Regions from separate parts of the Rhizobium sp. C104 genome, predicted to be linked through region 3. Evidence: riboswitches for the same ligand, from Rfam matches in the RefSeq annotation. Region 3 holds a riboswitch; each other region holds the start of a gene.
The links. Region 3 has a riboswitch for cobalamin ahead of nrdH (glutaredoxin-like protein NrdH). Riboswitches for the same ligand answer to the same signal wherever they lie in the genome.
Positions count from the first base shown of each region.

Region 1 (2,255 bases), 1.5 Mb from region 3:
GCCGATCAGCGCGGGGATGGTCAGCCAGGCCATGGCATCGACGAGTTCGTGGCGCGGCGTTCCCCGGACCAGCAGCAGACGGCTGACCGGCGTCATCATCGAGCCGCCGGCGCCCTGGATCAGCCGCGCGACGACGAAGGCCGCAATCGAATTGGAAAAGGCGCAGGCGACTGAGCCGATCATGAAGACGAAGATCGCCATACGGAAGATGTTGCGCGCGCCGAAACGATCCGACATCCAGCCGCTGATCGGGATGAAGATCGCCAATGCCACGAGATAGCTGGTGACGGCAAGCTTCAGCGCGATCGGCGAGGTGCCGAGATCGGCTGCGATCGCCGGCAGGCTGGTGGCGATGACGGTCGAATCCATCTGTTCCATGAACAGGGCGACCGCAAGGATCATGGGTGTCAGGCGGGGCACGGGCAACTGGGTGCAAAGAGGAAAATTGCGGCGCCACAGGCGTCGGTTAGGATCTGTTCGGTTCTACGGCAGCGATGCACACCTGTCCACGCGATCGATGTCACATACGGGTGAATGCGGCATGAGGCCGCTTGCCGCAGGGCCGGTTTGCTGAAATAGATGCGCCGTCAGGTGCCCGCTTTTCAAGCGGGAGAATCGGGAATTCGGTGCGAGACCGAAACGTGCCCAACGCTGTAAGGCCGACGTTTGCCGCTTTATCATGCCACTGGCTTTCGCCGGGAAGGCTGCGGCAGACGGATGACGCCAAGTCAGAAGACCGGCCTGGCAAGATAGACCCAACCCGCGCGGACGGCGGGCGGTTGCGTTGTTGGGGATTTGACGATGCGACCCTTTGATGAGGATGCCCTGTCCGTGGCGTCCGGTTTTTCCTTGGCCGAACGCGAGGCCGTCTATCACGCGATCATGACGCGGCGCGACGTTCGCAGCCAGTTCCTGCCCGAGCCCTTGCCCGACGACGTGGTGGAACGGCTGCTGACCGCCGCGCACCACGCACCCTCCGTCGGCTTCATGCAGCCGTGGAATTTCATTCTGGTGAGAAGTCCAACGGTGCGAGCGCGCATCCGCGATGCCTTTGCCAAGGCCAACGAGGAAGCGGCATTGATGTTTGAGGGCGAGCGGCGGCAGGTCTATCGCTCCCTCAAGCTGGAAGGCATCGTGGAGGCGCCGCTCGGTATCTGCGTAACCTGCGATCCCACCCGCAGCGGCAGCGTGGTGCTGGGGCGCACGCACAATCCGCGAATGGACAGCTATTCGACAGTCTGCGCCATCCAGAATCTCTGGCTGGCGGCCCGCGCCGAAGGGATCGGCATTGGCTGGGTCAGCATCTTTCACGAAGCCGACCTGAAGACCATTCTCGGCATCCCCGAGCATATCGAAGCGGTTGCCTGGCTCTGCGCCGGTTTCGTCGACCGGCTCTACGACCAGCCGGAACTCTCGGTCAAAGGCTGGCGGCAGCGGCTACCGCTTGAGGAACTCGTCTTCCACGATGGCTGGGGAAGGAACGAGAGGTAGCGATCACTGCTGCTGCGGCTGCGGGCCAGGTGCGGCAGGATTGGCAAGGTCGATCGAGCCCTGGTCGCCGGCGAGGAATTGCGGGCCGACCTGGCGGACCTTGTTCTGCGTGGGGTCGTAGGGACGCTCTGGAACCGATGGCTGCGGCGCGGCGGCGGCCGCTGTATCCTTCGCCGGCGGATTGGTGCGGATGGTGGTGATCGAGCCCTGTGGCGGCGGCTGGCTTATCGCCTGCTTGCCGCGCATCTCGTCGTAATAGGCGGTGAGATTGCAGGCACAGGCGTTTTTCTCGCCGGGCGCGCGGCTTTTGTAAGCGAAGGCGTTCTTCATGGCGCTGTAGGGCGTGCCGGTTGCGACCGAGATCATGTTCGAGGCTTCCGTGCTCGTCACGTCGCGATAGAAAAGCTGGGTTTCGATGCCGGGGCACATCTTGGCGCAGGTCTGGGCGTCGCGGCCGAAATCGACCGAGGTGGTGTTTGAACTGATCGGGAAGAAGCCGCCGTCACAGCTGCGCACGCAGATGGTGCTGACCGGCGACAGCATATCGGCCCGCGGCAGGCCGTAGCGCGGATCGGCCTCTTTGCCGCCGAGCGGAATGAAAGTGTCCGAACGCATCGCCTGCTCCTCGACGCTCGGGGCAGGGTCGTTGGCATTGCGCTCGGAAGGCGCATAGAAGTTCTCGCTGTTGCAGCCGTTGCTGTCGAGCGCGGCCATCAGTTCGCGGCGGTCGTCATCGGCGCCGTTCCGGCCGGCCAGCTCGTTGC
Region 1 covers NZ_CP092348.1:1,151,454-1,153,708, forward strand. Annotated here, with positions in the region: gene MF410_RS06860 (MFS transporter) at 1-402, opposite strand, end outside; cobalamin riboswitch at 573-760, shown strand; gene bluB (5,6-dimethylbenzimidazole synthase) at 802-1,491, shown strand; gene MF410_RS06870 (DUF2865 domain-containing protein) at 1,495-2,255, opposite strand, start outside.
Region 1: it holds a riboswitch for cobalamin, as region 3 does, so the genes downstream of both, bluB (5,6-dimethylbenzimidazole synthase) here and nrdH (glutaredoxin-like protein NrdH) in region 3, are expected to answer to the same signal.

Region 2 (2,255 bases), 350 kb from region 3:
CCAAGCGCCAGAACGAGTTTGTCGGCGCCGTATTCGCCGAAACCGGTCATGAAGAAGACAAGGCTGTCGTCAAGCTGCAAAAGCGCGCCGAGGAGCCAGAGAGTTATCCCAAGCCCGACGATCGATACGCATTGCCTTCCGGCCCTGCTCTGGAAAAACACCGGCATGTGGCCTTCTCCATCTCCACCATCTGCCGAACTATCATGAAAGTCTGAAATGTTCGTTGAAACCAGAAGGCGAATTTTTGGAGGCGGCAGCCTGTTGCTGCACCGTTGAGGGACTGAGGATGCTGAGCCGGGACGGGAAAGAACGAAGGCGAGCGTGCTGGTGCATCGCTCGCCTTTTCTCGTGCTTCAGGCGGTGACGATCAGCAGCGGAACGCTGACGATGAGACCGACCAGAACCGTGATTGTGGCGACACGCATCAAACGCAGACGACGCGTGCGCTCCCCACTCCAATCATATGTCATTCTTCCATCTCCTTGGGAAAGGAAGTAGTCCCGGTCAAACCCGGTTCAATAGAGATGACGCGATTTGCTTGTGTAAGGCTGGATAAAATGAGGAGCCGCTAATACGGAAAGCGCAGAGACCAGCGGCTGCCATTGCTGGTCATGCAAACGATGGCGAGCGGCTCGATATCGCTCCGCCAGAAGGAGGAGTGCGGCGCCTGAAGCACATGGGCGACCGCCGCCCGGATCACGGCCGCGTGGCTGATGGCAATCACATGGCCGCCGAGGGCGGATTCACCGTCCATCCAGCCGGCGACGCGTGTTCTGAGATCAAGAAGGCTTTCGCCACCATGCGGGGCCGCTTCCGGATCGCTCATCCAGGCCACGAGGTTCTCCGGCTCTTCGGCCTCGATCGTTGTGATCGACCTGCCGGCCCAGCGGCCATGGTCGCAGTCACGCAGCGCCTGATCTATCCGGGCTTCGAGGCGGAGCGCGTCAGCGGTCTGGCGGGCGCGCAAAGCGGGGCTGGTGGCGATACGGTCGGCGCGGGGTGGGGCAGCCATCCGGCCGGCGTCTTCCGCCGCCTTGCCTTCCAGCGGTTCGTCAAGTGGGAACAGCGTCTTGCGGCTCGCCGTCGTCGCGCCGTGGCAGATCCAGGTGAGGCGCGTATTCACAGTCTTCCGATCTCCCGGGGTGCAGTGGGACGGCCCTTTGCCGGCTCGTGAAGTTTCGTTGACAGTCTCTTCGGCGAGCAGATATAACCGTGTTGTTGCGGGTTTGGAAGCCGGTGGAAATCCGGCGCGGTCGCGCCACTGTGACCAGCGTGTTGAAGCTTTTTCACGCTGGAAGTCAGACCTTACCGCACAAACACTCTTTCGACTGAACGCGTCATTCCGGAGGAATACATGTCTGACACCACTTTCGCGCCCGCCGCGGCGCCGGCCCCGATCCCCGTCGGCGAAATCCTGCCCTGGGCGATCTTCGGCGGCCTGCTGATGCTTATCGCCATCTATTTCGTTGGCACCGAGGAAGGCGCGATGGCGCTGTTCAACGGCATGTATGTGCACGAATTCGTGCATGACGCCCGCCATCTCCTTGGCTTTCCCTGCCACTAGGGAGATATTGACATGGTTGGAAACCTTCTCCTTCGCGGCATGCTCGCGGGGCTGCTCGGTGGCATCCTCGTTTTCGCTTTCGCCCATGTCTTCGGCGAGCCGCTGGTCGATGCGGCGATCGCTTTCGAGGAGGCGAGCGCCCAGGCGGCCGGCGAAGCTGCCGAACCTGAAATCGTCAGCCGGGCCACCCAGGCCGGTCTCGGCCTTTTCACCGGCGTCATGGCTTACAGCATCGCCGTCGGCGGGCTTTTCGCGCTCGCTTTTGCTTTCGTGCACGGCCGCGTCAGCAATCTTTCGGCGCGCGGCACCTCGGCGGTCATCGCCATTTTCGCCTACGTGGCGATCGTGCTCGTTCCCGCTATCAAATATCCGGCCAACCCGCCGGCGGTCGGCAATGCCGATACGATCGGCGTCAGGACCGAGCTGTTCTTCCTGATGATTGTCGTCTCGCTCGCCGCGCTGATTGCCGCGGTGGCGCTGTCGCGCCGTCTTTCCGAGCGTTTCGGCCTCTGGAACGGCGCGATCATTGCCGGCATCGCCTATCTCGTCTTCATCGTGCTCGTGCTCTATCTGCTGCCGCCGATCAACGAGGTGCCGGAGAACTTCTCGGCCATGGTGCTCTGGCGTTTCCGGACGACAACGCTCGCCATGCATGCGATCCTCTGGGCAACACTTGGCCTTGGCTTCGGGG
Region 2 covers NZ_CP092348.1:4,509,193-4,511,447, forward strand. Annotated here, with positions in the region: gene MF410_RS23200 (bifunctional diguanylate cyclase/phosphodiesterase) at 1-167, opposite strand, end outside; gene MF410_RS23205 (histidine phosphatase family protein) at 569-1,123, opposite strand; adenosylcobalamin (AdoCbl) riboswitch at 1,200-1,342, shown strand; gene MF410_RS23210 (CbtB domain-containing protein) at 1,355-1,564, shown strand; gene MF410_RS23215 (CbtA family protein) at 1,577-2,255, shown strand, end outside.
Region 2: it holds a riboswitch for cobalamin, as region 3 does, so the genes downstream of both, MF410_RS23210 (CbtB domain-containing protein) here and nrdH (glutaredoxin-like protein NrdH) in region 3, are expected to answer to the same signal.

Region 3 (2,255 bases):
TGCACGGGCGCGTCGGCGACGTGGCGCGGATGATCGAACTGTCCAAACGGACGATGCGCAACATCCTGCAGAATATCAGCATCGCGCTCGGGCTGAAGGCGGTGTTCCTGGTGACGACGATTGCCGGCATCACCGGGCTCTGGCCGGCGATTCTCGCCGATACCGGTGCGACCGTGCTGGTGACGATCAACGCGCTGAGGCTGTTGCGGGTCGAGGGATAAACTCTCTTCGCAGCGACGATGCGGGCTGATCCGGAATCGACAATCGTAGAGCCGGCTATAGGCCGGCTCTCTTCGTTTCGGCCTTCTCGACAGCCTCTTTTCGTTAAGCCTTCGTTAGCCATGTTTTTCACAGGAACGTAGCGATTTCAAACCTGTCGTAACGCAATGCACAAACCATCCGTTGACGTGATTTCGGATTCGCGTACTATATCTAGTGTTCAAGGTTCCTTCGATTCGTGTCGGATCGCGGGCTAAGACGGGAATACGGTGCGTTTCGCCATGACGGCGCAGCAAGGCCGGAGCTGCCCCCGCAACTGTAAGCGGCGAGCAACTGTCCGATTTCAGGTCACTGAGGCATGATGCCTCGGGAAGGCTGGGGCAGGGTGCTTCGACCCGCAAGCCAGGAGACCTGCCTTGAACTAGATGTCCACGGGCGGGGTGTCCGGAAGGTCGCGTGAATGACAGCGGAATGATTCGCGCCTGTTACGCTGCCCCGAACGTCCGCATGAGCACTTCGGGGTTGAAGTCATGTCCAGAATATCAAGGCCGCCGCCCGCGCAAATCCCGAGAGGGATCGTATCAGGCGTTTAAACGCCGACTTTGCCAGATCACCAAATGTTGCCCCGGACGCTGCAAGGCGCCCGATCCCAGTCTTGCGTCCTGAATTCTTTGACATCACGAGGAACATGATGAGCGTTACCGTCTACAGCAAACCCGCCTGCGTCCAGTGCACCGCCACCTATCGCGCCCTCGACCGGCTGGGCGTCGATTACGACATCGTCGATATCTCGCAGGATACCGAAGCGCTCGATCGTGTCCGCAGCCTCGGCTACATGCAGGCGCCGGTCGTGATCGCCGGCGAGCGGCATTGGGCGGGTTTCCGCCCCGATATGATCAGCGCGCTCTCCTGACCCGAGGAAAAAGGCGATGGGGCTGATCGTTTATTATTCCAGCCGCTCCGAGAATACCCATCGCTTCGTCGCCAGGCTCGGACTGCGCGCGGCGCGCATTCCGGCTGGCGGCGCAGAGGCGTTCCCTATCCGCGAACCCTTCGTTCTCATTGTGCCGACCTACAGCGGCGACGGTGGCAAGGGTGCCGTTCCCAAGCAGGTGATCCGTTTCTTGAACGATGCGGAAAACCGAGGACATATCCGCGGCGTGATTGCCGCGGGCAACAGCAATTTCGGCGAGACATACGGGCTCGCCGGCGACGTGATCTCGCAAAAATGCCAGGTGCCTTACCTCTACAGGTTCGAGCTCATGGGCACGGCCGAGGATGTCGCCAACGTCAAACACGGAATGGAACAATTTTGGACACGGGAACAACTCTGACGCGGGATGCGGGCGCAAAACCGCATAACACTTTTGCTCATCCCGCCGGCGAACGCCCTTTGAAAGCGGCGGAGACGCTCGACTATCACGCGCTGAACGCGATGCTGAACCTCTATGACGACGAGGGGAAGATCCAGCTCGACAAGGACCGCATGGCGGCGAAGCAGTATTTTCTGCAGCATGTGAACCAGAACACCGTGTTCTTTCACAATCTGAGGGAAAAGCTCGATTACCTCGTCACCGAGGGTTATTACGAGCAGGAGGTTCTCGACCAGTATTCCTTCAATTTCGTCCGCGACCTGTTCGATCAGGCCTATGCGAGGAAATTCCGTTTTCCGACCTTCCTCGGCGCCTTCAAATATTACACCAGCTATACGCTGAAGACCTTCGACGGAAAGCGCTATCTCGAGCGCTACGAGGACCGCATCTGCATGGTGGCGCTGACCTTGGCGCGGGGTGACGAGGCCCTTGCCCGCGACATGGTCGACGAGATCATTTCCGGCCGTTTCCAGCCGGCAACGCCGACCTTCCTCAATGCCGGCAAGAAGCAGCGTGGCGAACTTGTCTCCTGCTTCCTGCTGCGCGTCGAGGACAATATGGAATCGATCGGCCGCTCGATCAATTCGGCGCTGCAGCTGTCGAAGCGCGGCGGCGGCGTGGCTCTGTCGCTGACGAATATCCGTGAGGCCGGCGCGCCGATCA
Region 3 covers NZ_CP092348.1:4,160,617-4,162,871, forward strand. Annotated here, with positions in the region: gene MF410_RS21610 (heavy metal translocating P-type ATPase) at 1-221, shown strand, start outside; cobalamin riboswitch at 426-653, shown strand; gene nrdH (glutaredoxin-like protein NrdH) at 911-1,132, shown strand; gene nrdI (class Ib ribonucleoside-diphosphate reductase assembly flavoprotein NrdI) at 1,149-1,553, shown strand; gene nrdE (class 1b ribonucleoside-diphosphate reductase subunit alpha) at 1,532-2,255, shown strand, end outside.